2 regions of the Paraburkholderia pallida genome follow, and region 2 is predicted to be linked to the other one. Evidence: riboswitches for the same ligand, from Rfam matches in the RefSeq annotation. Region 2 holds a riboswitch; the other holds the start of a gene.
What was found. A riboswitch is a leader RNA that binds a small molecule or an ion and turns the genes downstream of it on or off. The one in region 2 is predicted to bind glycine.

Region 1 (14,924 bases), on a different contig from region 2:
TCCGACAAGGCCTCAGCCAACCTCGAATTCATTTCGGCTGGACTCGGCTATCAATTTACGCCGTTCTTCAGGCTGACCTCGGGCTTCTACTATATGAAGGACCGCAACGATTCCGCGAATCATTCGAGCGAATACGCGCTGGGTGCGGAATACAGCGTGTCCAAGCGCACGCTGCTCTATGCGCAGGTGGGCTATGTCAACAACCGGGGCACCATGAATCAGGCCATCACGTATGGAGCACCGGTTGCACCAGGCGTTTCCACAACGGCGGCGAATATCGGCATCCGCCACACATTCTGAAGACATGAAATGCAACCGGAGCATGCAATGGTAAAGAACATGATCGCGGGCATTTCGCTCTGCGCGGCGATTTTCACGCTGCTGGCAGGGCTGAGCGTCGATGCGAATGCCCAGGACAACACCATGCCGGAGGCCTCGACGGCGATCCCCGCCACGCCAACGGCAAGGGAAGTCAGGAAAGCAAACCGGGCGCTGAGCCGCAAGGTGTATGCCGCGCTCGCGAAGCACAAGGAAATCAACGCCGGTGACATCAGCATCGTCGCAAGAAGTGGTGCGGTCACCCTCAATGGCACCGTCACCGAGTCTTCACAGATCGGCGCCGTGGCGGAGATCGCGAAGGGCGTACCGGGCGTGACTTCCGTGACGAACCGGCTTTCGGTCCAGCGATCCTTTGGCGAGTAGAAGACCGCCGCACCTGCCGCGTCGATTGCGGGGGGATACGTGAATCCATGAAGGAGACGGAGTTGAATCTTTATACGAGCCCGGCCGCATCGACCGAGTCATCCAGGGTTGCCGGCGGTACCCGCGCATATGCGTGGTTGGTATTTGCGTTGATGTTTTGTCTGCTGTTGTCCGACTACATGTCGCGGCAGGCGCTCAACGCGTTGTTTCCGATGCTGAAGCTGCAGTGGGGCCTCTCCGATACCCAGCTCGGTTCGGTCAGCAGCATCGTGCCGTTGGCGGTTGGCGTGCTGACGCTGCCGTTCTCACTCGTTGCGGACCGCTGGGGGCGCGCCAAGAGCATCACGCTGATGGCGGGCTTGTGGAGCGTCGCCACGCTCGGATGCGCGATTGCCGCCAATTACCATGAGATGTTTGTCGCACGCATGTTCGTCGGTGTCGGTGAGGCCGCCTATGGAAGCGTGGGGCTCGCCATGCTCATCGGCATTTTTCCGAAGCGCATGCGCTCCAGTATCGTCGGCGGTTTTACGTCTGCGGCGGCCTTTGGCTCGGTGCTCGGTGTTTCACTCTCGGGCATCATCGCGACCCACCTCGGGTGGCGCTGGTCAATGGGCATGATGGCGATATTCGGTCTGGTGCTGGTCATTGTTTATGGCGTTGTCGTCACGGAAAAGCGCATGGCGTGTGTGTGTGCAGACGAGACCGATGACGCTGCGGTACATGATCGCCTCGCATGGGCTCCCCGGGCACTGCTGTCCAGCCTGTTTCCGTCGCGATCGGTGCTGTGTGCCTATCTTGGCAGTGCACTGCAGCTGTTCATTCAGGGCACGCTGTTCGTGTGGCTGCCCAGCTACCTGAACCGCTACTGGGGGATGCCTGTGGGCAAAGCGGCCGTTGTGGCGGCGGGTCTCGTGCTTGTCAGCGGTCTGGGCCAATTCCTGTGTGGCGTGATAACCGACTGGGTAAGCGGGAATTCGTCGCTCAGAAGGTGGAACATGGCCATTGGCTATTGCCTTGCGCTCGGCGTGCTGCTGGAGTTCGCATTTCGCTTGCCGCCCGGCAACCTGCAGCTCGCATTGCTGGCGCCCGCCGTGTTCTTTCTGGCCAGCTCGTTCAGTACGTGCGGCGCGATCATCGCGGGAGCCACGTCACCGACGATCCACGGCTCGGCTTTTGCCACGCTGACGCTGTTCAACAATATCCTCGGGCTCGCAGCTGGCCCATTCGTTACCGGGATGGTGTCCGACGCGGTCGGCCTTCAAATCGCCCTGCGGTGGCTTCCCGTTGCGGCAATCCTGCCTTTGACGATGTATCTCCTTGGTCGATGGTGCCACTGCGCGCAAGCGCGGCGCTAACACGAGTCCGACCACTGAACGGTATCTGGAATTCCCGGAGAGAAGCATGAACGTTCTGGCTGATGAACCTGTAACAACTAATCAGGATGCCTATCTGATAAGCAAGAGGCAGGCATGGTTTGCCTTTGGGATGACGTTCGCACTGATGTTCTTCGACTTTATCGATCGGCAGGTGATCGTCTCGCTGTTTCCCCATATCAGGAGCGAGTGGGGTCTGAGTGACAAGGAACTGGGCGCGCTCGTGTCCATCGTCTCCATTGTCGTGGGAGCGGGCGGCATACCCGTCGCGCTGGTGGCGGACCGGATGGGCCGCGTGAAGAGTATCGTCGCGATGGCTGTCTGCTGGAGCCTGGCAACGATCTCATGCATGTTCACGGCCAATTTCAGTCAACTGTTTGCGGCACGCGCCGTGGTGGGCATCGGCGAAGCCGGTTACGGCTCCGTAGGCGTGGCCCTGATCTCGACGTTGTTCCCCGGCCGCTTGCGCAGCGCCGTGCTCGGTGCTTTTTACGCTGCGCCGTCGCTGGGTTCTGTCCTCGGGGTGCTGTTGGGCGGGGCCATTGCGGCCAGGTGGGGGTGGAAGTCGGCTTTTGGCGTGGTCGGCCTGCCTGGGCTCGTATTGGCATTGCTCTATTTGTTCGTGCGTGACTACAGGACGCTGCCGCTGGCCGCCGATTCAAACAAGACGACGCAGTCGCTGGGGGACACGCTGAAACACATTTTCGGCACCCTGGCACGCACGCGAACACTGCTATGGGTGTGCGTCGCTGCTGCGGCACAACTGATTACCGTTTCGGCCATCTGGTCCTGGCTCCCCAGCTATTTGAACCGCTTCCAGGGCATGTCCCCGGAAGCCGCGTCGAGGGCGGCGGGACTGGTCGTGCTGGTCGGCGCCGTGAGTTGTACGGTGTGGGGCGCAGTGGTGGGGCGCCTGGCACTGCGCAGGCCGCGCAACAAGCTACTCGCGCTGTCTGTGCTGTGTCTAGTCACGTCGATCGTCCTGGCGGGTGCATTTGGCGGAAGCTATGCGGCGCATGTGCGGTTCGACCTGATCGTGCTCGGGGCCTTTTTCATGAACTGCACGGTGGGTGTGGTTGCCGGGATTGCGATGGACATTATTCATCCAGGCGTTCGCTCCACGGGTGCAGCGGTGCTTTCCCTCTTTCAAAATATTTTCGGCCTGGCTGTGGGGCCCTTTCTGACGGGCATCGTGTCCGACCAATGGGGTTTGCAAAGCGCCTTGACGGTCATTCCCTTGTTTAGCGTGCTGGCTGCGGTGTGCTTCGTCATTGCAATGCGCAGCTACGACGCGGACGCCGCCCGAATTTCCGCCGTCGAACTGGAGAGGGAGCCGCTTGGCGGCGATGCACTGAACGCTGAAGTACGAGCCTGACCCAATCATTCAATGTCGATATGAATAGTCGAGGAACAAGGAGTAACCGCTCATGATCAAGATCGAAAGGCTGACCTTTTGCATTGGCGCAGAGGTGTCCGGTGTGAACATCGGAGACGCAGCAAGAGATGCGTCGTTGTTTGCAGAAGTAAAGGCCCTGCTGCTCAAACACCGGGTGCTCTTCTTCCGGGATCAACGGATCTCTCGCGAGGAGCACGTTGCTTTTGCGAGCAGATTCGGGAAGCTGGAAGATCATCCTGTTGCGGGAAGCGACCCGGACCATCCTGGCCTCGTGCAAATCTACCGGTCGGAGGAAAAGAACCCTTATGAAAATAACTACCATACCGATGGACTCTGGCGAGCCGCGCCGTCCATGGGTGCGGTCCTGCGCTGCATCGAATGTCCTGAGGTCGGCGGCGACACCATCTGGGTCAACATGGTCGAGGCGTACAGGCAATTGCCGGACGATATCAAGAAGCGCATCGAGGGATTGAGGGCGAAGAGCAGCATCGAGCACTCGTTTGGCGCAGCCATGGGGCTAGAAGAGCGCAGAAAACTGGCCGCGCAAAATCCGGAGGTGGAACACCCGGTCGTGCGGACCCATCCTGAGACTGGCGAAAAGGTGCTTTACGTCGGTAGCTTTACGACCCACTTCGTCAATTACCATACCGTCGATAACGTGCGGTATGGCCTCGACAAGACGCCAGGCGCCAGTCTTCTACTCAATTATCTGCAGAGCCAGGCATCGATCCCCGAGTATCAGGTTCGCTTTCGCTGGAAGCCCAATAGTGTGGCGGTTTGGGATAACCGGTCGACCCAGCACTACGCGGTCATGGACTATTGGCCGGCTCCGCGCAAAATGGAAAGAGCCGGGATCGAAGGTGACAGGCCTTATTGACGGGTTTCCGGCTCAAGATCGCTTCGGCTGAACGCTATGGCTCGCCACAAGACGCAAAATCTTCCCGATTTTTCCGCACTCCTTACGCCGAAAAATTCGTTGATGCTGGCAGTGGAGCGGGCGGTGCTGCGCGGGCAGGACTGCGCCTGTGCTTCGGTGCCCATCGCCGAGCAGATCGCTGCTCGCCTGGCCGGGGTGATCACGCTGGATCTCGTGAAATCGGGGCAGCGCTTGCTGGAAGCGGATATCAGCGAAGTGCTGCACGTCAGCCGCGCGCCGGTCCGCGAAGCCTTGCGCATCCTGGAGCGGGACCGGTTGGTGGAATTTCAGGCGAGACGCGGAGCGATCGTGACGGCGCCCGACGAGAACGAACTCAGGGATATTTTCCGGGTGCGCAGTGTGCTGTATGTCACGATGCTGGAGCAGGCGACCCGCGAGAACTTGCCGGAACTCGAAGCGCTATTGACGGCGCATATTCCCAGGCTGGCCCAGGCTGCCGAGGCGTCGATAGACGCTTATGCCGTGGAGAGTTTCCTCCTGAATTTCGCCACAATCGGTCTGTGCCATAACCGGCTTCTGGTCGATATCCTGCACTCGATCTCATTGCGAACGCTACGTTACGTCCGGCTGGGCATGGTGGCTGCGCCGCAAACGATCCGCACATCCTTGGAGGTCTGGCGCGCGATGCAGGACGCCGCCATGAGGCGGGACGGCCCACTCCTGCTGGCCCTTGCCACTTCGCGTCTGGACGAGGCACGGGATGCGGCTGTTCGCGCAGTCGTGGAACAGCCGTCTTGACCGTATTAGGCAAAGCGGCACGCGAGCCGCTCTGGGCGTCCGCTACTTCACGCGGCGCGCTCGCATTGGCTCGAAGCGATCTCCTGCCGAAACAATTCGGCGAGCTTGTCGGCCGCGAGCGAGAGCGGCGCGTCGCGCAGCTTCATGATGCCAAGCCGAAGCGGCGGGAACTCGAGACGCAGTGGCACGCGCGTTGCCTGCTGCGCATAAGGCTCCACTTCGAGCATGCCCACGGGCACCGCAAGCAGCGCGTCGCTGCGCGCCATCAGGTTCCAGCTCACACCGAACGTGTTCGCGCGGATGATGCGTGTGGGCAACGGCAGCCGGGCCCGGCGCAGGTAGTCGAGCAGATTGCAATGGTGGCTGCCGGGCGAAAGCGTCATGGCCCACGTGCACTCGGCCAACTGGCTCCATTCGGTGGCGTTTGCCATAGGGTGCCCGCGTCGGCAGACCACGATCGTCTCGAGCGTGCGCAGCGGCTCGAAGTCGAACTCGCCACTGACCTCCTCCTCGGCCGGCGCAGCGACCGCGAAGTCGATCGAGCCATCGCGCAGCGCGTGCAGCACATGAGGCATCAGACCTTCCTCGAAAGTCAGTTCTGCCAACGGCATGATCTTGGTGAAGCGCTCGATGACCGTGGGCAGCGCGCCAAGGAGCACCATCGGCGTCACTGCGGCCGCCACATGCCCGCGTTTGCCGCCAAGAAGCTGCTGAATGTCCTGGCGCGCCAGCGCGAGCTGAGCCTGGGCGAGGCGCGCCCGCGAGGTGAGTTGACGGCCGCATTCGGTCAGCTGCACGCCGCGTGAGCTGCGTACGATGAGCGGCGCGTCGAGATCCTGCTCGAGCTCGCGGACCGCTTTCGTGACCGCGGCCTGGCTCAGATGCAAATGGCGCGATGCGCCTCGAATGCTGCCGGTTTCGACCAGGGCAAGCCAGGCCTTCAGGTGATGGTCCTTCATGTCTCGTCCGCCGCGTCCCGGCCCATCGGCCGATGACGATGCAGCGTGGTCTCCTTCGGGATTTAGATGTTGCCGACTCGCGGGACCCCGCCGCAACGGCTCAGGGTTACCCCTGGGAGAGGGGGCAGCACGACAACCTGCAGTGGTCACCGCGAACAATATATCGTCTTTTGCGATCGGGCTGTCCCAGTTAGCCTCTTTCCAGTCTCTGATGTTGGTCCGCGCGGTCAGGCGGGCATAAAAAAACGAAAGCCAATCGAGAGTCCTGGAGGAGCACATATGAGTCAAGCATGGTGGCGCCTGAGCGCAACGGAAATGTCCGCCCTCGTCGCGCGCCGCGACGTTTCATCGAAAGAACTCGTGGAGAGTTGCCTCGCGCGGCTGGAGGAAGTCAATCCGCATCTCAACGCGGTCGTGGACGTGCTTGCGGATAGCGCACTCGAAGCCGCCGCGGCGGCCGATGCCGCCGTTGGCCGGCGCGACGCCACTGGCCTGCTGCATGGCGTGCCGGTGACGGTCAAGGTGAACGTCGACATGGCGGGGCGCGCGACGTCCAACGGCGTGGTGGCCTACAAGGATCTGATCGCGCGCGAGGACAGCCCGGTCGTGGCGAATCTGCGCAAGGCCGGCGCGGTCATCATCGGCCGCACCAACGCGCCCGCGTTTTCGTACCGGTGGTTCACCGACAACGACCTCTACGGCAGAACGCTGAACCCCTGGGATGCCGGCCTGACGCCGGGCGGCTCCAGCGGCGGCGCTTCGGCGGCGGTGGCGGCCGGCATCGGCGCGATCGCACATGGCAACGATCTCGGTGGATCGATTCGTTATCCTGCGTATGCATGCGGCGTGGCGGGACTGCGGCCGACCACGGGGCGCGTGCCCGCCTACAACCCGTCGCAAAGCCGCGACCGCACGCTTGCGGTGCAGCTCGCTTCGGTGCAGGGGCCGCTCGCGCGCACGGTGGGCGACCTGCGCCTCGCGCTCGCGGCCATGGAGGGCGGCGATACGCGCGACGCCTGGTGGATGCCGGTAGCACCGACACCACTCGATGCATCGAACGCACCGAAGGGCGCCCTGGCGCCGTTTCCCACGCGGGTGGCGGTGTGCGCGCAACTGCCGGGCATTCCCACCGACCCGGTGGTGATCGCAGCGGTCCAGCAGGCCGCGCGCTGGCTCGAGGAAGCCGGCTGCGTCGTGGAGGAGGTGGTGCCGCCGCGCTTTGACGAAGCCTCAGAGCTGTGGTTGAAGCTCGTGACCAACGAGGCGCTCACCGGACTCGACAAGACCATTGAGGACTGCGGCGACCGCGCCATCCGCACGGCGTTCGGCAGCCAGCGCCGCATCGCGCCGACGCTCGACCTGGCCGGCTACATGGACGGCCTCTCGCAACGCACGGGCCTGTTGCGCGAATGGCAAGCCTTCTTCGCGCGCTATCCGCTGCTGCTGATGCCGGTGTCGTGCCAGCGTCCGTTCGCTATCGACGCCGACCAGCACGGCGACGACGCGATGCGCCGCATCCTGCAGGCGCAGGGCCCGCTGCTTGCGACAGCGGTGCTCGGTTTGCCGGGCTTGAGCGTGCCGCTCAGTGTGGCGGCATCCTCCGGCACTACCATGCCTTCGGGTGTGCAACTCGTAGCGGGCCGCTATGGCGAAGCGCTGTGCCTCGCCGCGGGAGAAGCCATCGAGGCGCGTGCGGGCGTCTTCACGCCGATCGATCCACTTGCCGCTGCTGTGCGCAGCATGGGGTGAGCCGATGCTAAGGGTTCTGATCGGGCTTGGATTGCCCTATGCCGGCGTGCTGGGGCTGCTGCCCTGGATCGCTTCCGCCGACGTCTACGTGCTGGGCGTACCGCTCGTGTACGCCTGGATGTTTCTGTGGTTCGTACTGACCTCGGCGTGTCTCTTCGTCTGCTGGCACGGCTTCGACAAGCACGCCGCCGACGCCACGCAGGACGATCTCTGATTGCAAGGGAGCACGCGCATGTCAACCGTAGTCTTCGCCGGCTTTATGCTGGCTTCGTTCGCACTTGCGTTGCTCTCGCGTCGCGGCGTGGGCACGCAGAGCGTGCAGGATTTTTTCGTCGCGTCGCGCCAGTTCGGCAGCGTGCTGGTCTTTTTTCTCGCTGCGGGAGAGATCTACAGCGTCGCCACGATGGTGGGCTTCGCGGGCGGCATCTACGCGAAGGGGCCGACCTACGGTGTCTGGTTTCTCGGCTATATTCTGCTTGCCTATCCGCTCGGCTATTTTCTCGGGCCGCGCATCTGGGAGGCGGGCAGGCGCTTCAATGCGATCACGCTGCCCGACCTGTTCAGGGGCCACTTTCAGGACCGCACGATCGAGCGCGTGGTCGCGCTCACGTCGATCCTGTTCCTGTTGCCGATGGCGCAACTCCAGTTCACTGGGCTTGCTGCCGCCTTACGCGGGCTGGGCTGGCAGTTCGAGACGCTGCATCTGGTCATCATCGCGGCGGCGCTCGCGCTCGTCTATATCATGATCGCCGGTATCCGCTCCTCGGCCTACGTCGCCGTGCTCAAGGACACGCTCATGGTCCTCGCGATCGTTGCCACCGGGGTTGCCGTGGCGCAGCGTGTAGGCGTGACGACGGTGTTCCACGAAGCCGGGCTGCAGGTGAGCAACCGCATGGATTCCACGCAACTGCGCTTTGCCATGAGCACGATTCTGTTCCAGTCGCTCGGCTTTCTCGCCATGCCATTCGGTGCGCAGATGTTCTTCACCGCGAAGAGCGCTAACACGATCCGGCGCAGCCAGATCGCCATGCCCCTGTATATGCTGATGTATCCGTTTCTCGTGATCGCGTCGTACTATGCGCTCAGCCAGCACTACAGCCTGAACTCGGCGAACGAGGCGTTCTTCGTGGCGGCCAACGACCTTCTGCCGCCATGGCTGCTCGGGCTCGTGGCGGCCGCCGCCGTGCTCTCCGCGCTGCTGGTGCTCACCGGCATGTGCCTCGCCATCGGGCCCATCGTCAGCCGCAATTTGCTGCCGGGCGTGGGCGGAGCGCAACAAAAGGCGGCCGCGAAGATCGTCATCGTGATCTATCTGGCCGTGTCGATCGTCATGACCAGCGCGACGCCGACATTGATGCTCACGCTCATCAACACGACCTATTACGGCGTCGGGCAATTCTTTCCGGGGCTAATTGCCGTGCTGTTCTCGATGCGCATCCGGCCCGCCGCGGTGACGGCCGGCATTCTCGCGGGAGATGGCCTGGCGCTCGCGTTCTACCTGGGCCGCTACGATCTCGGCGGCTTCAATCCTGGCTTGCTGTGCCTGGTAGTCAACTGCATGGTGATCGCGGTGCTCGAGTACGTGTTGCGGGCCACGCGGGCGAGTGGGGCGGTGCGGTCCTGAAGGCTTGACGAGGAGGCGCCGATATTCGGGCGCGCCATCGCGCGCCACCCCGCATCGCGCCGCGTCGATCAGTGACGGTGTTGCCGGCGCCTGTCATGGATAGTCAATCGACTGGCGCGCATGATCAAGCGGGGAATGGGCCCAAACCGGACAATGGCACGCATCACTATCGGGCGGCGCGCTGGACTCGCCAACGCGCTCGCCTGCGGATGCGACAGCCGCTTTCCCCCCGGAGACCCCGCATGAATTTTCTCGACGGCCACCTCTTTCCCGAGAATCAACAGCCCTTGATCATTACCGCGGCGCCTTACGCGCCAGGCTGGTTGCCCTCGGACTTTCCCGAGGACATTCCGGTCACCATGGATGAGCAGATCCAGAAAGCGGTGGACTGCTACAACGCGGGCGCCACGGTGCTGCATCTCCATGTGCGCGAACTCGATGGCAAGGGCAGCAAGCGTCTGTCGAAGTTCAACGAACTGATTGCCGGCGTGCGCAAGGCGGTGCCGGAGATGATCATCCAGGTGGGCGGCTCGATCTCGTTTGCGCCCGAAAACGAAGGGCAAGCGGCGAAGTGGCTCTCCGACGACACCCGCCACATGCTGGCCGAGCTCGAACCCACGCCGGACCAGGTCACGGTGACGGTCAATACTTCGCAGATGAATGTCACCGATCAGGCGGAAGACGCCGACTTCAAGGGCACCTCGCGCGAGAACCCGACGCTCTTTAACGCGTACAAGGAAATGACCGTGCCCGCACAGCCGGGCTGGGTCGAGGAGCACGTGCGCCGGCTGACGGCCAGGGGCATCCAGAGCGCGTTCCAGTGCTACAACCTCAACAGCTTCGAGTCGGTGGAGCGGCTGATGCGCCGCGGCTTCTACAAGGGCCCGCTGGTCATGAACTGGGTGGCGATCGCCGGCGGCATGGATACGCCGAACATCTACAGCCTCGGCAACTTCATCCGCGCGGTGCCCGACGGCGCGGTGGTCACGGTGGAGAGCAATGTGCGCAATGTACTGCCCGTGAACATGATGGGGATTGCGATGGGCCTGCACGTGCGTTGCGGCACGGAAGACTGCCTCTGGAACCAGAAGCGCACCGAAAAGATGAGCACCGTGAAGCAGATCGAGCAACTCGTGCGCATCTCGCGCGAATTCGGCCGCGATATCGCGACGGCGAAGGAGGCGCGCGAGATCAGCAAGATCGGTGTGTTCTACGACACGGTGGAGGAATCGCTGCACGCGAACGGCTTCGCACCGAACCGCAACGGCGGCACGCAAGGCTTCCTGCGCAAGACGGCTTGAGGCAGCGCCCGCGCGGTCCGGCTTTCATGCCGCGCCGGTATCACCTGTGCTTGCGGGGCGGCGCTTCGTGAGCGACGAGGGCCAGGGCCAAGCGTACGCGCAATCCTTCGCGAGGAAAAAAAATCGCTTGCAGCGGCAATAATGGCCCGCTATCTTTGCACTGTTCGATGAACTGCAGCGGGAGAGACTGTCACTGCGAAAGCATTTGACGGCGCCGACGGAGCAACCGCCCCGGAAACTCTCAGGCACAAGGACCCTGCAGCGAGAACACATCTGGAGAGCGGCGCGCAGGCGCCCACCGAAGGAGATTTCCGCCCGGCGTGCTGGATGCCGGCGCGGGAAGAAACTCTCAGGTACATGGACAGATGGGGCACGGTTGTCGGAAACGACAGTGCTCAATCTAATCTGGACCATGTCATGTCACGAATCGCCATCATTGGCGCCGGGATCACCGGCGTCACGACCGCTTACGCCCTTGCAAAGCGCGGCTTTCGCGTTACCGTGTTCGAACGCCACCGCTATAGCGCCATGGAGACGTCGTTCGCGAACGGCGGTCAGCTTTCGGCGTGCAATGCCGAAGTCTGGAACAACACCGCCACCGTCTTCAAAGGCCTGCGCTGGATGCTCACGCGCGACGCGCCGCTGCTCGTGAATCCGCTGCCCGCGTGGCACAAATATTCGTGGATGGCCGAATTTCTGCGGCAGATCCCGAACTATCGGGCCAACACGCTCGAAACGGTGCGCCTCGCAATGGCGGCCCGCGAGCACCTGTTCGAAACGGCCCGTAACGAAGGCATCGAGTTCGACCTCGAGCAGCGCGGCATCCTGCACATCTACAAGGACCGCAAGAGCTTTGACGTGGCCACGAAGGTCAACGCCGTCCTGACCGAAGGCGGCCTCGATCGCCGGCCCGTGACGCCGGCCGAGATCCGGGAGATCGAGCCGGCCCTGGAGGGCGCGTTTTTCGGTGGCTTCTTCACGCCCTCGGATTCGACCGGCGACATCCACAAGTTCACGCGCGGCCTCGCGATGGCGAGTGTGCGGCATGGCGTCGAATTCCACTACGACACGCAGATCGCCGCGATCCGGCGCGACCCGGGCGGCACGTTCACGCTCTCCACGCTGTCGCAGAACGATTCGCATGACGAAATATTCGAACGTATCGTCGTTTGTGCGGGCGTGAACAGCCGTGCATTCGCGTCGATGCTCGGCGACCACGTGAACGTGTATCCGGTGAAGGGCTATTCGATCACCGTAGGTCTCGACGACGAAAAGAGCCAGCGCGCGGCACCCTGGGTCAGCTTGCTCGACGAGAGCGCGAAGATCGTCACGAGCCGGCTCGGCGCCGACCGGTTCCGCGTGGCGGGCACGGCCGAGATCAACGGGTTCAACCGCGACATTCGCGCGGACCGTATCGCGCCGCTGGTCGAATGGACCCGCCGTCTGTTCCCGCAGGTCGACACGTCGCGCGTGATTCCGTGGGCGGGCCTGCGGCCCATGTTGCCGAGCATGCTGCCGAAGGTCGGCAGGGGGCGCATGCCGGGCGTGTTCTACAACACGGGGCACGGACATCTGGGCTGGACCTTGTCGGCCGCAACGGCGGAGAACGTCGCCGCGCTGATCGAGGGCATGGCCGGCACGGCTCAGGGCGTTCGCCTCGCGGCAGCCTGAGCGCGCGGCGCGCCGCGGCTACTTGCGGCGCGCGGGTTTTGTTGCGTCTCCGTGCCGGCCCGCGCGGTCATTCAGCCAGACCTCCTGCAGGTCGATCATGAACGCCTGCAGGATGGACGGCACGGCGGAGGCCCGGCGCGTCACCGCGCAAAAGGGTGACTGCATGCCGAACTGCTCGGGGCCGATGCGCCGCATGTCGTCGCGTTCCACCCAGCGCGCCGCATAGTGGTTGGGCAGGAATCCGATATATGCGCCGGAAAGAATCAGGATCGCCTGCGCTTCGACGTTGTCGACCGTCGCGGCGGCCTTGCTCGCGCTGAGCATCTTCAGATCGTGCTGCTGCAGGTAGCCGCGCGCCGCGATGCGGCTCGCAGCGATGGCTTCGATCTGAACGCCACCTTCCCCCGCCCCCGCAAACAGGGGGTTCCCCTTGCCGCAATAGAGCCCATCGGGTTCTTGATAGAGCTCGGTATAGGTGAGGCCCGGCACGTGGATCGGGAAGTGCCCGATCGCAACATGAAGCCTGCCGTCGAGCACGCGCTCCTCGAGCTCCGCCGGCGTGCCGATGTAGACGTCGACATGCACGTCTTCGCCGCGCGAAACGAACTTCTGCAAGGCCCGCGGCAGCGGCGAAGCGGTGTCCGTCACCGTGTTGTCGATGATGCCCAGATAGAGTCGGCCCGCGATATGCTGCTTCAGCGCGTCCGTGTCCATGCAGAACGCCTCTACGGCAACCTGCAGGCGCTGGGCCGCCTCGTACGTTGCGAGGCCGTGCTCGGTCAGGCGGAAGCCGCCGCGGCCGCGCTCGCACAGCTTGAGGCCGAGGCGCGTCTCGAGCGTGGTCATCTGCTCGCTGATGGTCGACTGGCTCACGTTCAGCGTTGCCTGGGCCGCTGAAAAGCCGCCGCATCGCACGACATGCATGAAAACCCTGAGTAGCTTGAGATCCACGTCCTGCAGTTGCGTCATTGCCCGCGTTCTCCATGATCGCTTGCTTCGGAAATTCCGATATGAATATCTGAACCCCGGGATTTTTGGTCAAAAATAATACCCACATAGTGTCTCAAAGCGGCGGCCCGATAAAAACCGGGTCGTTCACCGATTCCTGACTGGATGACCCAGCGGATCACACACGGAGACACTCATGCCGGGCAACACATACGAAAGCGGGCGGCTGGATTTGCCGTTCGTGGGCCATTGCACGTTCGCGAAATCGCCGGTCTGCCTCGACTGGGATCGCATCGACGCCGATGTGGCGATCCTCGGCGCGCCCAACGACATGGGCACGCAATGGCGCTCGGGGGCGCGCTTCGGGCCGCGCAGCATCCGCGAAGCGTCCACGCTGTTTTCGTTCGGCCACGCGGGAGCCTACGATCACGAAGACGACGCGCTCTATCTGACGCGCGACCAGGTGCGCATGGTGGACGTGGGCGACGCCGACATCGTCCACACCGACATGGCGGCGAGCAACGCCAACATCGAAAGCGCGGTGCGCAAGATTCTCGCGAATGGAGCGATGCCCGTGACGCTCGGCGGCGATCATTCGATTCACGCCCCGGTGATCCAGGCGTTCGAGGGCCATGGCCCGATTCACATCGTGCACTTCGACGCGCATCTGGATTTCGTCGACGAACGCCACGGCGTGCGTTACGGACACGGCAATCCGCTGCGGCGCGCTTCGGAGATGCAGCACATCAGCGGCATGACGCAGCTCGGCATCCGCAACGTTTCGTCGTCGAACCGCGGCGACTATGACGCCGCGCGAGCGGCGGGCTCCGACATTCTTTCCGTGCGCGACGTGCGCCGGCTCGGCGCGGAGGGCGTGCTGGCACGGATTCCCGAAGGCCGCGCCTACTACATCACGATCGACATCGACGGCTTCGATCCGTCCATCGCGCCGGGCACGGGCACGCCGAGCCATGGCGGCTTCACCTACTACGAAGTGCTGGAAATCATCCAGGGGCTCGCGCGCCGCAGCCACGGCAACGTGGTGGGCATGGACCTCGTGGAAGTCGCTCCGGCCTACGATCCGGCGGGCGTGACGCCCATTCTTGCGGCTCAACTGCTGCTGAATTCGATCGGCGTCATCTTTCACGCTCGCAGCCAGCATCGGCGCTAAGCCATTGAGTCATTGAGGCATTGAGGACCAGGGCCAGCGACGCAGGCAACGGCACGAAACATTAATGCGCGCGCCGTGGGCGCACGACGCCGCGCGAGATCAGGAGACAAGCTTGGATTCCATCGTACGAAACTATCTGGAGCAGTTCGGCGTGCGTGAAGCAACGCGGCGCTTTCTCGAGCAGCCGCAACGCATGTTCATCGCCGGCGCGTTCGTGCCGGGCAGCGAGGGCGAGGTGCTCGACGTGGTCGAGCCGTCCACCGAAGGCATCATCACGCAGATTCCGCTCGCCACGGCAGGCGACCTCGACCGTGCAGTCGCCGCGGCGCGCGGGCAGTTCGACGGCGGCGCGTGG
Region 2 (14,924 bases):
GACGTGAAGGCCGCCGTCGACTACATGGTGAGCGCAGCGAAGTAAGCCCACGCTCACTTGCCGAAGGGCGACAACGGCACAAGACACAAAAGACAAAGGGCTGCATCGCGAGATGCAGCCCTTTTATTTGCCACGCAGCGATCCCTGCCGCGCGTGCGCTCAGCCCTTCTGCAGCAACGCCTTCAGGCTCGCGAGACGGTCCTTCGGCGACATCGGCGCTTCTTCGGGCGTCGGCGGCGGCGCATCGTCCAGTCCCATCTCGGGGATGAAGCGCGACGCCTCGCACACCACCGTCTCGCGCGCCCGCTTGCGCTTCTTGCACCAGTTCAGATGCAGGCTGCGCTGTGCGCGCGTGATCGCCACGTACATGAGCCGGCGCTCTTCCTCGATGCGCGCGTCGTCGATCACGTCGTCTTCCGAGCCGCCGCGGTGGGGCATGATCCCCTCCTCCACGCCCACCAGGAACACGTGCGGATACTCGAGGCCCTTCGAGGCGTGCACGGTCGAAAGGCGCACCGCGTCCGGGTCTTCGTCCTTGCCTTCGAGCATCGACATCAGCGCGACCGTCTGGATCAGGCCCATCAGGTTCTTGCCGGTGTCGGCGAGGCCGTCGGCGTTGTCGTAGCCGGTGGCTTCGCTGTCTTCGCCGATTTCCTGTTCAGGCTTCGTCCCCTTGCGCTTGAGCCATTCGAGGAACTCCAGCACGTTCTGCCACTTCGACTGCGCCTGGCGCTCGTCGAAGGCGTCGTACAGATACGCCTCGTAGTGGATCGCTTCCATGAGGTCGTCGAGGACGACCGTTGCCGGGTCCTTGTGTGCGCGCTCGGCGAGCCGCTGCATGAAGTCGCAGAACACGCGCATCGGCTCGACCTGGCGCGCCGAGAGCCGTGCCTCAATGCCGCCCATATAAACCGCTTCGAACAGCGAAACCTTCGCCTGCCCCGCGAACGAGCCAAGCGCTTCGAGCGTGGTATTGCCCACCCCGCGGCGCGGCGTGGTGATCGCGCGGATGAACGCGGGATCATCGTCGTGGTTGGCGATCAGGCGCAGGTACGCGCAGATGTCCTTGATCTCGGCCTTGTCGAAGAACGACTGGCCGCCCGAGAGTACATAGGGAATGCGCTCGCGGCGCAGCACCTGCTCGAAGATGCGCGCCTGGAAGTTGCCGCGATAAAGAATCGCGTAATCGCGGAACTGCGCGCGACGCTCGAACTTGTGCGAGGAGAGGCGGAACACCACCGACTCGGCCTCGTGCTCTTCGTCGTTGCAGGGCGTGACGGTGATGGTGTCGCCCATGCCGTGCTCGGACCAGAGCTTCTTCTCGAAGAGCTTCGGGTTGTTGGCGATGACGTTGTTCGCCGCCGTGAGGATGCGCACCGTCGAGCGGTAGTTCTGCTCGAGCTTGATCACATGCAGCTTCGGATAGTCCTTGCCGAGCTGCGCGAGATTTTCGATCGTGGCGCCGCGCCAGCCGTAGATGGCCTGGTCGTCGTCGCCCACGGCCGTGAACGCGGCGCGCGGGCCCGCCAGCAGCTTGAGCAGCTCGTACTGGCAGGTGTTGGTGTCCTGGTACTCGTCGACCAGCAGGTAGCGCAGCTTGTTCTGCCAGCGCTCGCGCACGGGCTCGTTCTTCGCGAACAGCTCGGCGGGCAGGCGGATCAGGTCGTCGAAGTCCACCGCCTGATAGGCGTGCAGCGTCGCCATGTAGTTGCGGTAGACGATCGCGGCCTGATGCTCGTCCTCGTTCGAAGCGGTCGCGAGCGCCTCTTCGGGCATCACGAGGCCGTTCTTCCAGAGCGAGATGATCGACTGGATCTTGCGGATGAAGCCCTTGTCGGTCGAGCCCACCTGCTCCTGGATCATGGCGAAGCAGTCGTCGGAGTCCATGATCGAGAACTGGGGCTTCAAGCCCAGGTGCTCGGCTTCCTGGCGCAGGATCTGCACGCCCAGCGAGTGGAACGTGCAGACCGTGAGCTGGTTGGTCGGCACCTTGCGGCCTTCCTTGCCGGGCGTGGTGAGCGTCTTGCCTTCGAGCAGCTTGCCCACGCGCTCGCGCATTTCGGCGGCGGCCTTGTTGGTGAAGGTGACGGCCGCGATATGGCGCGGCTCGAAGCCTTTCGCTTCGATCAGGTGCGCGATCTTCTGCGTGATCACACGCGTCTTGCCGCTGCCCGCGCCGGCGAGCACGAGACAGGGACCGTCGAGGTAGCGCACCGCTTCGCTTTGGGCGGGATTCAGGCCTGCGGACATCGTTGCTGGATTGGAGAAAAACGGGTGGTGTAGCTGGGAGGCGTGCGCGCGGGGCGCCCAGCCGGGGGGCCGAGCTGGAGGCGGCCGGCCGGGGGCGCTCATCCTTGCGTGGCGCGGCGCCCGCGCACGAGAGCGCGCGAAGCACGGCAAACCGCATGGCGCGAGGCGCGCGTAACAACGCGGCGGCCTCTCACGCGAGAGCTGCGATGTTAACACGAGGCGGCTGCGCGCCGATGCGGCCCCGACGTCATCCACCGACTCGCCCCACTCACACGGCACTGAACCACGGCGGCCCGCCGCATCACGCCTGCGCCCACGCCATCCGTCCCCAGACTTTCGCCACGCCTGGCCCGTGCAACGCGCCAGCCACGCGTGCCACAATGGCAGGCCCCCTTGGCGGGCTCCCGCCACCCGCGGCGACGGCTCGCGCCGCGCCGCCTCATTGCTGGAAAGAGGACGCGCTTCATGACTGCACCGCTGCAAATCGGCCTGATGGGCTATGGCTTCGCCGGCCAGACCTTCCACGCACCCGTGATCGCCCATAGCGGCGCGGCCACGCTTGCCGCCATCGCGACGAGCCAGGCCGAGCGCGCACAGGCCGACTATCCCGATGCCGCGATCGTCCCCGACCTCGACGCCCTGCTCTCGCTCGACGCCATCGAATGCGTGGTGATCGCCACGCCCAACGACACGCACTACGAGCTCGCGCGCCGCACGCTGGAGCGCGGCAAGCACGTGCTGGTCGACAAGCCGGTCACGCTCACCGCCGAGGAAGCAAGCACGCTCGCCGCCATTGCGAAGCAGCGCGGCCTCGTGTTCGCGCCGTTCCACAACCGCCGCTGGGACGGCGATTTCCTCACCGTGCGCGATTTGCTCGCGAACGGCGAGCTCGGCCGCGTCACGCACTACGAATCGCATTTCGACCGCTTCCGTCCGCAGGTGCGCCAGCGCTGGCGCGAGGACGCGACACGCGGCGGCGGCCTGCTCTATGACCTCGGGCCACATCTGATCGACCAGACGCTCGCGCTCTTCGGCGCGCCCGAGTCGGTCACGGCGTTCGTCCACACGCGCCGCGACCACGCCACCGCGCCCGACTACGTGCACCTCGTGCTGCGCTACCCGGGCCACGACGCCGTGCTGCATGCAAGCGCACTGGCCGCGTTCGCGCCGCGCTTCGTCATCCATGGCACGCGCGGCAGCTATCTGAAGAACGGGCTCGATACGCAGGAAGATCAGCTCAAGGCGGGGTTGCGCCCGGGCCAGCCCGGTTTCGGCGACGGCAACGAGCCGGGCCGCCTGCACATGCTGGCTGATGACGGCACGGAAACCGAACTCGAAGTGCCCAACGCCGCCGGCAATTACGCGGATCTCTATCGCGCGCTCGCCGCCGCGATCCGCGATGGCGAGCCTTTCCCGGTGAGCCCGCAGGACGCCGTCGACGTGATGAGGATCATCGAGATCGCCACGCAGAGCGCCGCCGAAGGCCGCACGATCGCGTTCACGCCCACGGCTTGATAACGGACCCGCGCGCAAAACCGCGCGTTGGCGCGGTCGCGGGCGCTTCGCCCGGCGTTCAGCGCCCGCGTGCCGGCACCCCATGCACCTTGCATTTGCCCGACGCAATTGAAAGGTGTGAACAAATCGTTACAAGTGCATGCAGCGCCGCGGTCATCGGGTGGCGCGCGCGGCACGTTTGCCGACATACAACGCAAAAAAACCGAGCAACAACGACTAAAAGCTGCGACCAAAAGGAGAGTCTCAATGACCCGTTTGAACCGTGCCATCCGCTACGCCGCCGTCGGCGCGCTCGTCTCGACGCTCGCCGCTTGCGTGGTCAACCCGCCCCCGCCGCCGCGTCCCGTGGTTGTGAACCCCGGCCCGAATCCGCATGAAGTGGCGGTGGACCGCCTGCACGAGGTCGACGGCCGCATCGACAATCTGAGCCGCCGCATCGACATGCGCGTGAATCAGGGCTACTACCCGCCGCCCCAGGGCGCCGCGTTCCATCACCGCCTCGACACGATCCGCGGCGAAGCGCACGACATGGCGGCCCAGCACGGCGGCGGCATCTCCGGCGACGAGCAGCACGTGCTGAACCAGGAGCTCGACACGGCGGCGCGCGCCATCGGCGAGTAAAGCGGCAACCCCGGCGGCAACCCCGTCGGCAATCCCGGGAGCCACCCCGCCCCCGTTTTTTTCCGCATTGACACACCCGCCAAGCGTCGCGCACAATCGCTGCGCGCGCCGGGAGAGCGCGCCGTTTGTCGCACCCCGCCACCAGGCAGGTGCAACGCGGCGCCGCCGAAGGGGCAACCCACAAACTCTCAGGCAAAAGGACCGTGCGCGCCGGACCTCCGAATCGCTCGCGCGCGCCTGTGCGCCGCGTGTGACTTTCGAGTCCGAAACTCTGGAGAGCGGCAGTAGAACGGCTGGGCAAATGAGCCCCGGGCGTTCAGGCTGCCCACCGAAGGGGCGCGCGCCATCCAGCAGCATTCAACACGGCGCAATCTCTCAGGTATCGAGGACAGAGGGGCCATGCAAGAACCGACCCCAGGCATAGTGCCTGTGGCGTTTCCTGCATGGCCTTTTTCGTTTTCGCGCGATTTTTCGCGACCGCCTGAGGCCCCATGACCGAACTCAAACGCACCCCGCTGAACGACTCGCACCGCGCGCTCAATGCCCGCATGGTCGACTTCGGCGGCTGGGACATGCCCGTCAACTACGGCTCGCAGATCGACGAGCATCGCGCGGTGCGGACCGACGCCGGCATGTTCGACGTCTCGCACATGTGCGTGGTCGACTTCTCGGGCGCGAAGGCGCGCGAGTTCTTCTCCCGCGCGCTCGCCAACAACGTCGCCAAGCTCACGACGCCGGGCAAGGCGCTCTACTCGTGCATGCTGAACCCCGAAGGCGGCGTGATCGACGACCTGATCGTCTACTACTTCGCCGACGACGAATTCCGCACCGTGGTCAACGCGGGCACCGCCGAAAAAGACATCGCCTGGTTCGAGAAGCTCAACGCCGAAGGCGGCTTTGGCCTCACCATCACTCCGCGCCGCGATCTCGCAATCGTCGCCGTGCAGGGTCCGAGCGCGCGCGAAAAGGTCTGGCAAGTCGCGCCCTCCTCGCGCAGCGCCACCGAACTCCTCAAACCCTTTAACGCCGCGAAGATCGAAGCGTCGCCGTTCGGCGAGCTGATGGTCGCGCGCACGGGCTACACCGGCGAAGACGGCTTCGAAATCGTGCTGCCCGCCGCTGCCGTCTGCGAATTCTGGGACGCCCTGCAGCGCCAGGGCGTGAAGCCCTGCGGTCTCGGCGCGCGCGACACGCTGCGCCTCGAAGCGGGCATGAACCTCTACGGCCAGGACATGGACGACAGCGTCTCGCCGCTCGACGCGGGCCTCGCCTGGACCGTCGACATGAAGGAGCCGCGCGAGTTCGTCGGCCGCCCCGTGCTCGAGGCAAACGGCTCGCGCATGGCCTTCGTCGGCCTGATTCTGCAGAAGGAAAACGGCAAGGCCGGCGGCGTGCTGCGCGCGCACCAGAAGGTGCTCACGCCGCACGGTGAAGGCGAAATCACGAGCGGCACGTTCTCGCCGACGATGCAGGAATCGATCGCCTTTGCGCGCGTGCCCCAGGGCGTGCAGCCGGGCGACGTCGTGCAGGTGCAGATCCGTGACAAGGCCCTGCCTGCAAGCGTGGTAAAACTGCCCTTCGTGCGCAACGGCAAGGTGCTCGTCGCCTGATCCGCAAGGATTCGAGCCGCGCACGCCCCCCCTCTTTCAAGTCATAACGAACCACGCACTGGAGCAACCCATGAGCATCCCGGCCGATCTGAAATACACCGAATCGCACGAATGGATCCGCACCGAAGCCGACGGCACGCTGACCATCGGCATCACGGACCACGCACAAGAAGCGCTCGGCGACATCGTCTTCCTCGAGCTGCCTGATGCGGGCCGCGCCGTCGCCGCCGGCGACGCCGTTGCCGTGATCGAGTCGGTCAAGGCCGCCTCGGACATCTACGCACCGGTCGCGGGCGAGATCGTCGAATCGAACACCGCGCTCGTCGACACGCCGGATCAGGTGAACGGCGCGCCGTACGAGTCGTGGCTCTTCAAGATCAAGCCGGCCGCCGACGCCAAGCTCGACGCGCTGATCGACGCCGCCGCCTACGAAAAGGCCATCGGCGCTTAACACGCAGGCGAAGTCGCCTTAACCAGACGGCGCGGCGGCGCGCGCATTGCCCACGCCGCCCGCGCCCGCAGGAAACCCTATGAAGCTCGAACACCCGGATCGTCTGATGAACACGCCGCTCTCGGCCCTTTCGCTCGCCGCACTCGAAGCGCACGACGCCTTCGCCGCCCGCCACATCGGGCCCGACCCGGCCGACCAGCAGGCGATGCTCGACACGCTCGGCTTCGCCTCGCGCGCCGCGCTGATCGACGCGGTCATTCCGGCCGCGATCCGCCGCAAGGACGCGCTGCCGCTCGGCCCCTTCGGCGAGCCGCGCTCGGAAGCCGAAGCGATCGCCGCGCTGCGCGCGCTCGCAGACAAGAACCAGGTGTTCCGCTCCTACATCGGGCAGGGCTACTACGACACGCACACGCCGGCCGTGATCCTGCGCAACGTGCTCGAAAACCCGGCCTGGTACACGGCCTACACACCGTACCAGCCGGAAATCTCGCAGGGCCGCCTCGAAGCCCTGCTCAACTTCCAGCAGATGATCGTCGACCTGACGGGTCTCGCGATCTCAAACGCGTCGCTGCTCGACGAGGCCACCGCCGCCGCCGAAGCGATGACGCTCGTGCAGCGCGTGGGCAAGTCGAAGTCGAACGTGTTCTTCGTCGCCGACGACGTGCTGCCGCAAACGCTCGAAGTCGTGAAGACGCGCGCGAAGCCGATCGGCATCGAGGTGAAGGTCGGCCCCGCCGCTGAAGCCGCCAACGCAGGCGCGTTCGGCGTGCTGCTGCAATATCCGGGCGTGAACGGCGACGTGCGCGACTATCGCGAACTGGCGCAAGCCATCCACGCCGCGGGCGGCGCGGTGATCGCCGCCGCTGACCTGCTTGCGCTCACGATGCTCACGCCGCCGGGCGAATGGGGCGCCGATGTGGCCGTGGGCAACTCGCAGCGCTTCGGCGTGCCGATGGGCTTCGGCGGCCCGCACGCCGCGTACCTCGCGGTGAAGGACGAATTCAAGCGCCAGATGCCGGGCCGTCTCGTCGGCGTGACCGTCGACGCCCAGGGCAACCCGGCACTGCGCCTCGCGCTGCAAACGCGCGAGCAGCACATCCGCCGCGAAAAGGCCACCTCGAACGTCTGCACGGCGCAGGCGCTGCTGGCCATCATGGCGAGCATGTACGCCGTCTATCACGGCCCGCAGGGCCTGAAGCGCATCGCGCAGCGCGTGAACCGCGTGGCCGCGATCCTGGCCGCGGGCGCGAAGCAGCTCGGCTACACGCTCGTGAACGAGTCGTTCTTCGACACGCTCACGTTCGAAGCCGGCGCGCGCACCCAGGCGCTGCATGACGCAGCGCTCGCGCGCGGCATGAACCTGCGCCGCGTGAGCGAGACGCGCGTGGGCGTGTCCGTCGACGAAACCACCACGCGTGGCGATCTGGCCGATCTGCTCGCCGTGTTCGCGCAAGCCGCGTTTGCGAGCGAAGCGCCGTCGGTCGATGCGCTCGACGCCGCCCTCGCTGCGCAGCAAGCGGTGACGTTCCCGGCCGCGCTCGTGCGCGAAAGCGCGTACCTCACGCATCCGATCTTCAACCGCCACCATTCGGAAACGGAAATGCTGCGCTACCTGCGCAGCCTCGCCGACAAGGACCTCGCGCTCGACCGCTCGATGATCCCGCTCGGCTCGTGCACGATGAAGCTCAACGCCACCTCGGAGATGCTGCCGGTCACGTGGCCCGAGTTCGGCGGCATTCACCCGTTCGCGCCCGCCGAGCAGACCGTCGGCTATCGCGAGATGGTCGACCAGCTCGAGCAGATGCTGGTGGCGGCCACGGGCTACGCCGCCGTCTCGCTGCAGCCGAACGCGGGCTCGCAAGGCGAGTACGCGGGCCTGCTCATCATCCACGCCTACCATGAGTCGCGCGGCGAAGGCCACCGCAACGTCTGCCTGATTCCCGCTTCGGCGCACGGCACCAACCCGGCTTCGGCGCAGATGGCCGGCATGCAGGTCGTGGTGGTCGCTTGCGACGCGCAAGGCAACATCGACCTCGTCGACCTCAAGGCCAAGGCCGAGCAGCACGCGGCCAAGCTCGCGGCGATCATGATCACGTATCCCTCGACGCACGGCGTGTTCGAAAGCAACGTGCGCGAAGTTTGCGAGATCGTGCACGCACACGGCGGCCAGGTCTACGTGGATGGCGCCAACATGAACGCGATGGTGGGTCTCGCGGCCCCCGGCCAGTTCGGCGGCGACGTCTCGCACCTGAACCTGCACAAGACCTTCTGCATTCCGCACGGCGGCGGCGGGCCGGGCGTCGGCCCGGTGGCGGTGGGCGCGCACCTCGCGCAGTTCCTGCCGAACCAGCTTTCGTCGGGCTACAAGCGCTCGTCCGATCTGGGCAACGGCATTGGCGCCGTCAGCTCGGCGCCTTACGGCTCGGCCTCGATCCTGCCGATCTCGTGGATGTACATCGCGATGATGGGCGCGGCCAACCTCACCGCCGCCACGGAAACCGCGATCCTCAACGCGAACTACGTCGCGAAGAAGCTGGCGCCCCACTTCCCGGTGCTCTACAGCGGCCCGGGCGGGCTCGTCGCGCACGAGTGCATTCTCGACCTGCGTCCCATCAAGGATTCGAGCGGCATCACCGTGGACGACGTCGCCAAGCGCCTGATGGACTACGGCTTCCACGCGCCCACCATGAGCTTCCCGGTGCCGGGCACGCTGATGGTCGAGCCGACCGAGTCGGAGTCGAAGGACGAGCTCGACCGCTTCGTCGACGCGATGGTTGCAATCCGTGAAGAAATCCGCGCCGTGGAAGACGGCCGCGCGGACAAGGAAGACAACCCGCTGCGTCATGCGCCGCACACGGCGGCGGTCGTGGTCGCGAACGACTGGAAGCACGCGTACTCGCGCGAGCAGGCCGCGTATCCGGTGGCGTCGCTCGTCGCGCAGAAGTACTGGCCGCCGGTCGGCCGCGCCGACAACGTCTACGGCGACCGCAACCTGTTCTGCTCGTGCGTGCCGATCGGCGAATACGCGGATGAGTCCGCTCAACAAGGCGAATAAAACGCGCCCGATCGATCGGCCAACCCGGCCAAACCCGCCCGCACAGCCGCCGCGCGCTCCGCGAGGAGCCGCGGCGGCTTTTGCGCGCAGCACATTTGCCGCCGCAAACCCTCGCCAAACCGTTAACATCACACACCTGTCAGCCTTGAATCAGGGAGTCGCGCATGGCGCGGATGGTGGGAACGGCCTTGGCTGGGCATGGCCCGGCGGCAACGCAGGCCACGAAGGCTTCAGTTGCATCAGGTGCATTGAGTGCCTCGGGCCAGCACACGCGCGGCGGCGCACGCGTATTCGAAGTGGCATCCGGGCCAGTTTCCGCGCGGCGGCGCGGCAGCGCTCGCGCGCTCGCCACGGCCTGGCTCGTCGGCATGGGCCTTGCGGGTCTGGGCACGGCGAATCAAGCCCATGCGGCCATGAACTTCTGCGCCGCTCCCGCCCTGCAGTCGAGCGAGCGCATCAATGCCGACCCGGGCGTGAAAGCGCTCGTGGCCGACGTGCAGGCGCACGTGAACGACGTGCCGCATCCGCTTGCGAAGCTGCATACGGAAGGCACGCTCCCGCACGAGGGCATCTACGACCAGAGCGTGGAGGCCGAGAAAGAGCTCGACCTGATGCGCAACGCGGCGCTCGCCTGGCGCGCCACGAGCGACGACCGCTATCTGAAGCTCGTCGACCGCTTTCTGTTCGCCTGGGTCACGACGTATCAGCCGAGCTTCAACCCGATCGACGAAACGCGCTTCGAAGGGCTGATCCTCGCCTACGACATGACCGCGAGCGCGCTGCCCGTGAAGACGCGCAACGCCACGATGGTGTTCCTGAACAAGTTCGCGAACGGCTACATCAACGACGTCGATGCGCAACCGCGTCCGCTCAAGGGCACTTTCGCGAACAACTGGCAGAGCCATCGGGTCAAACTGATAGCGATGACGGCGTTCACGCTCGACAACCGCAAGATGATTGCGGCGGCGCAGCGATTGTTCATCGAGCATATCGGCGACAACGTCGCGCCCGACGGCTCGACGCTCGACTTCACCGAGCGCGACGCGCTGCACTACGTGACCTACGACCTGCAGCCGCTCGTGACGGCCGCGCTCGCCGCGCGCCGCCACAACCGCAACTGGCTGCCCGAGCGGGCGGCCAATGGCGCCACGCTCGCGAGCGCGCTGAACTGGCTCACGCCCTATGCGATGGGCGAAAAAACGCACGAGGAATTCGTGCATTCGAGCGTGCCGTTCGACGCCAAGCGCCGCGAAGCCGGGTTGCCCGGCTACAGCGGCGACTGGGACCCGAAGAACGCCGCCGAGCTGTATCACCTGGCCGCCCGACTGGACGGCCGCTATATGCCGATCGCGCTGCGTCTCGCGCCCACGCCGCCGGCGTGGCTGGCCGTCTGTCTGCCGTTGCCGGCGCGCTGAAAAGCGCGCAAGGTGCAGGTGAAAGGGGCGGCGGCGGAACAGGAAGCACAGCGCACGGCACCCACTGAAACCGACTAGACGAAGCAGGAGCAGTACCCATGGCAGTAAGCGTTTTCGATCTCTTCAAAATCGGCATCGGGCCGTCGAGCTCGCACACGGTAGGGCCGATGCGCGCGGCGCTGATGTTCGCCGAAGGACTCGAGCGCGACGGACTGCTCGCGTCCACCGCGTCCGTCAAGGTCGAGCTGTACGGCTCGCTCGGCGCCACCGGCAAGGGCCACGGCACCGACCGCGGCGTGATGCTCGGCCTGATGGGCGACGCGCCCGACACCGTCAACCCCGACACCATCTCCGAGCGCCTCGAAGCCGTGCGCGACTCGCGCCAGCTCGCGCTGCTCGGCAAACACCCGATCCCGTTCGTGCAGAAGGAGCACATCGCCTTCTATCGCCAGGCGCTGCCCGAGCATCCGAACGGCATGAAGCTGCGCGCGCTCGACGCCGCCGGCGCGACGTTGCGCGAAAGCACCTATCTGTCCGTGGGCGGCGGCTTCGTGGTCACCGCGGGCGCGGCCAACTCCAAGGTGCTGGGCGCCGTGCAGCAATTGCCGCACCCGTTCCGTACGGGCGCCGAAATGCTCGCGCTGTGCGAATCGACGGGCAAGAGCATCGCGCAGCTGATGCTCGAAAACGAGCGTGTCTGGCACAGCGACGACCAAATCCACTCGGGGCTCCTGCGCATCTGGGAAGTGATGCAGTCGTGCGTCTCGCGCGGCTGCGGCATCAACAACCCCGACGCCGAGGGCACGCTGCCCGGACCGTTCCAGGTGAAGCGCCGCGCCGCGCAGCTCTATCGCGCGCTCACTGGCAACCCCGAGCGCGCGCTACAGGACCCGCTCTCGATGATCGACTGGATCAACCTCTACGCGATCGCCGTGAACGAGGAGAACGCCGCGGGCGGCCGCGTCGTGACCGCGCCCACCAACGGCGCCGCCGGCATCATCCCCGCCGTGCTGCACTACTACGTGCGCTTCACGCCGGGCGCCAACGAGCAGGGCGTGATCGACTTCCTGCTCACGGCCGCCGCCATCGGCATTCTCTACAAGCTCAACGCGTCGATCTCGGGCGCCGAAGTGGGCTGCCAGGGCGAAGTGGGCGTGGCCTGCTCGATGGCCGCGGGCGCGCTCGCCGCCGTGCTGGGCGGCACGCCGCATCAGGTGGAGAACGCCGCCGAAATCGGCATGGAGCACAACCTCGGCCTCACCTGCGACCCGGTGGGCGGCATGGTGCAGATCCCCTGCATCGAGCGCAACGCCATGGCCTCGGTGAAGGCCGTGAACGCCGCGCGCATGGCGCTGCGCGGCGACGGTGCGCACTACGTCTCGCTCGACTCCGTCATCAAGACGATGCGCGAAACCGGCGCCGACATGAAGACGAAGTACAAGGAGACGTCGCGCGGCGGCCTCGCGGTGAACATCGTCGAGTGCTGATGTTCGCGCGCTGAGCGCGTGACGCCGGCCGCGCGACGCTGAGCGCGCCTCGCTGGCCGCGCGCCGCTGAGCGCGCCTCGCTGAATGCGCGCCTCGCGCCGCGCGGGCGGTTCTGTTTGTGCAGTTTGTTTCGCTTGTGTCGCACCGATCAATCGGATCTGGATCGAACGTATTCACGTAACGAACGAAGGAGACTTGACCGTCATGCATCAGCCGAACGATTCAGCCCGCGTTTCTGATTCCGCGACCGTAACCGGCGCGCGCCTCGTCGTGGACGCGCTCGTCGCCAACGGCGTCGAGCGCGTGTTCTGCGTGCCCGGCGAGAGCTATCTCGCCGTGCTCGATTCGCTCTCGGACGAGACCGCGCGCATCGACACCATCGTGTGTCGCCATGAAGCCGCGGCGGCCAATATGGCGGAAGCGGTCGGCAAACTCACGGGCAAGCCCGGCATCGCGCTCGTCACGCGCGGACCGGGCGCGACACACGCGGCGATCGGCGTGCACACGGCTTTTCAGGACTCCTCGCCGATGATCCTGCTGATCGGCCAGGTCGCGCGCGATCAGATGGACCGCGAGGCGTTCCAGGAAATCGACTATCGGCGCATGTTCGGGCAGATGGCGAAGTGGGTCGCGCAGATCGACGACGCGCGCCGCGTGCCCGAGTATCTGAGCCACGCGTTCCATATCGCGACCTCGGGGCGCCCCGGCCCGGTCGTGCTCGCGCTGCCCGAGGACATGCTGAGCGGCGCGATTCCCGCATTGGAGGCCCAGCACACGGCGCCCGCGGCGCAGCGCGTGCAGGCCTCGCCCTCGGCGGCGCAGATCGAACAGCTGCGCACGCTGCTCGCGAATGCGAAAAAGCCCTTCGTGATCGCGGGCGGCCACGGCTGGACGCGCGAGGCCTGCGCGGACCTGCAGCGCTTCATCGAGAACTGGCAGTTGCCGGTGGGTCTCGCGTTCCGCTTCCAGGACACGCTCAGCAACGATCATCCGAACTATGCGGGCGACGTGGGCCTCGGTATCAATCCGGCGCTGGCCGCGCGCATCCGCGAGGCCGACGTGCTGCTCGCGCTCGGGCCGCGCCTCGGCGAAGCCACGACGGGCGGCTACGCGCTGCTCGACATCCCGAAGACGAAGCAGACGCTCATCCACGTGCATCAGGGCGCGGAGGAACTGGGCCGCGTCTATGCCGCCGATCTGCCGATCGTCTCGGGCCTGCCCGAGATCGCGGCGCAACTCGCGGCCCTGCCCGCGCCCGCCGCGCCCGCGTGGGCGGGCTCCGCTCAGGCCGCGCACGATGCGTATCTTTCGTGGCGCGAGCCGCGTCCGATGCCCGGCGACGTGCAACTGGGCGAAGTCATGCAGCAGTTGCGCGCGCGCCTGCCCGACGACGCGATCGTCACGAACGGCGCGGGCAATTACGCAACGTGGCTGCATCGCCACTTTTCGTACCGCAATTTCCGCTCGCAGCTCGCGCCCACCAGCGGCGCGATGGGCTACGGCGTGCCTGCCGCGATTGCGGCGAAGTCGCTGTATCCGGAGCGCGCGGTGGTCGCGCTCGCCGGCGACGGCTGCTTCATGATGTCCGCGCCCGAGCTGGCGACGGCGATGCAATACGGTCTCGCGGTCGTGTTCATCGTCGTGAACAACGGGCATTACGGCACGATCCGCATGCACCAGGAGCGCAACTATCCGGAGCGCGTGCACGGCACGCAGCTGACGAACCCCGACTTCGCGGCATTTGCGCAGTCGTTCGGCGCGCACGGCGAAGTCGTGACGGCAACGGCGCAATTCGCGCCGGCGCTCGAGCGCGCGCTCAATGCGGGCAAGCCGGCGCTCATCGAAATTCGCGTGACAAAGGAGGCGAGCACGCCGGCCTCCACGCTCGAGCAGATTCGCGAGCAGGGTCGCAAGGCGCGCGGCCAGTGAGTCGCGAGTAGTCCTGACCAGGCTCACCTTCGAAGTTGAGCATCCAAACAAAAGCCCCGCAGGTTTTTAAGGCCTGCGGGGCTTTTTCACATCAACCGCGGATCAACCGCGAACGAGGCGCTTACTTGCCGCCCACGCTCTGCAGCGTCGTCCACTTGCCGTCGACCACCTTGTACAGCGTGATGCCGCCGTTCTTCAGGTCGCCCTTCGAGTCGTACGCGAGATCCTTCGTCGTCACGGCCGGCATGCTGGTCTTCGCGAGGAACGGCAGGTACTTCGCCGGGTCCGTCGAGTTTGCCGCCTTCATGGCCGCGAACATCGCCATCGCGCCGTCGTAGGCGTACGGCGAGTAGGTCTGGACGTCTTCGCCAAAGCGCTTCTTGTACTTCGCGACGTAGTCCTTGCCGCCCGGCATTTCGTCCATCGGCAGGCCCGCGAGCGAAGCCACCGTGCCGTTCGCCGAGTCACCCGCGATCTTCAGGAAGGTCGGCGTGTGCACCATTTCGCCGCCCATCAGCGGTGCCGTGATGCCGAGCGACTTCATCTGCTTGACCATCGGACCGGCTTGCGAATCCGCGCCGCCGTAGTAGA

Region 1: another riboswitch for glycine. It lies ahead of E1956_RS22635 (D-amino acid dehydrogenase); the one in region 2 lies ahead of gcvT (glycine cleavage system aminomethyltransferase GcvT).

What each region holds. Positions count from the first base shown of each region.
Region 1 is NZ_CP038149.1:1,672,900-1,687,823, reverse strand. Features, by position in the region: gene E1956_RS22690 (porin) at 1-300, shown strand, start outside; gene E1956_RS22685 (BON domain-containing protein) at 340-702, shown strand; gene E1956_RS22680 (MFS transporter) at 765-2,057, shown strand; gene E1956_RS22675 (MFS transporter) at 2,104-3,450, shown strand; gene E1956_RS22670 (TauD/TfdA dioxygenase family protein) at 3,506-4,348, shown strand; gene E1956_RS22665 (GntR family transcriptional regulator) at 4,385-5,146, shown strand; gene E1956_RS22660 (LysR substrate-binding domain-containing protein) at 5,194-6,105, opposite strand; gene E1956_RS22655 (amidase family protein) at 6,385-7,854, shown strand; gene E1956_RS22650 (DUF3311 domain-containing protein) at 7,859-8,068, shown strand; gene E1956_RS22645 (sodium:solute symporter family protein) at 8,087-9,478, shown strand; gene E1956_RS22640 (beta-keto acid cleavage family enzyme) at 9,721-10,779, shown strand; glycine riboswitch at 11,043-11,154, shown strand; gene E1956_RS22635 (D-amino acid dehydrogenase) at 11,197-12,450, shown strand; gene E1956_RS22630 (LysR family transcriptional regulator) at 12,469-13,419, opposite strand; gene speB (agmatinase) at 13,595-14,569, shown strand; gene E1956_RS22620 (aldehyde dehydrogenase family protein) at 14,682-14,924, shown strand, end outside.
Region 2 is NZ_CP038148.1:727,364-742,287, reverse strand. Features, by position in the region: gene E1956_RS03260 (c-type cytochrome) at 1-45, shown strand, start outside; gene E1956_RS03255 (UvrD-helicase domain-containing protein) at 160-2,250, opposite strand; gene E1956_RS03250 (oxidoreductase) at 2,716-3,765, shown strand; gene E1956_RS03245 (hypothetical protein) at 4,021-4,386, shown strand; glycine riboswitch at 4,486-4,599, shown strand; glycine riboswitch at 4,648-4,788, shown strand; gene gcvT (glycine cleavage system aminomethyltransferase GcvT) at 4,878-5,996, shown strand; gene gcvH (glycine cleavage system protein GcvH) at 6,067-6,447, shown strand; gene gcvP (aminomethyl-transferring glycine dehydrogenase) at 6,527-9,502, shown strand; gene E1956_RS03225 (alginate lyase family protein) at 9,871-10,917, shown strand; gene E1956_RS03220 (L-serine ammonia-lyase) at 11,016-12,404, shown strand; gene E1956_RS03215 (thiamine pyrophosphate-binding protein) at 12,609-14,333, shown strand; gene E1956_RS03210 (branched-chain amino acid ABC transporter substrate-binding protein) at 14,455-14,924, opposite strand, start outside.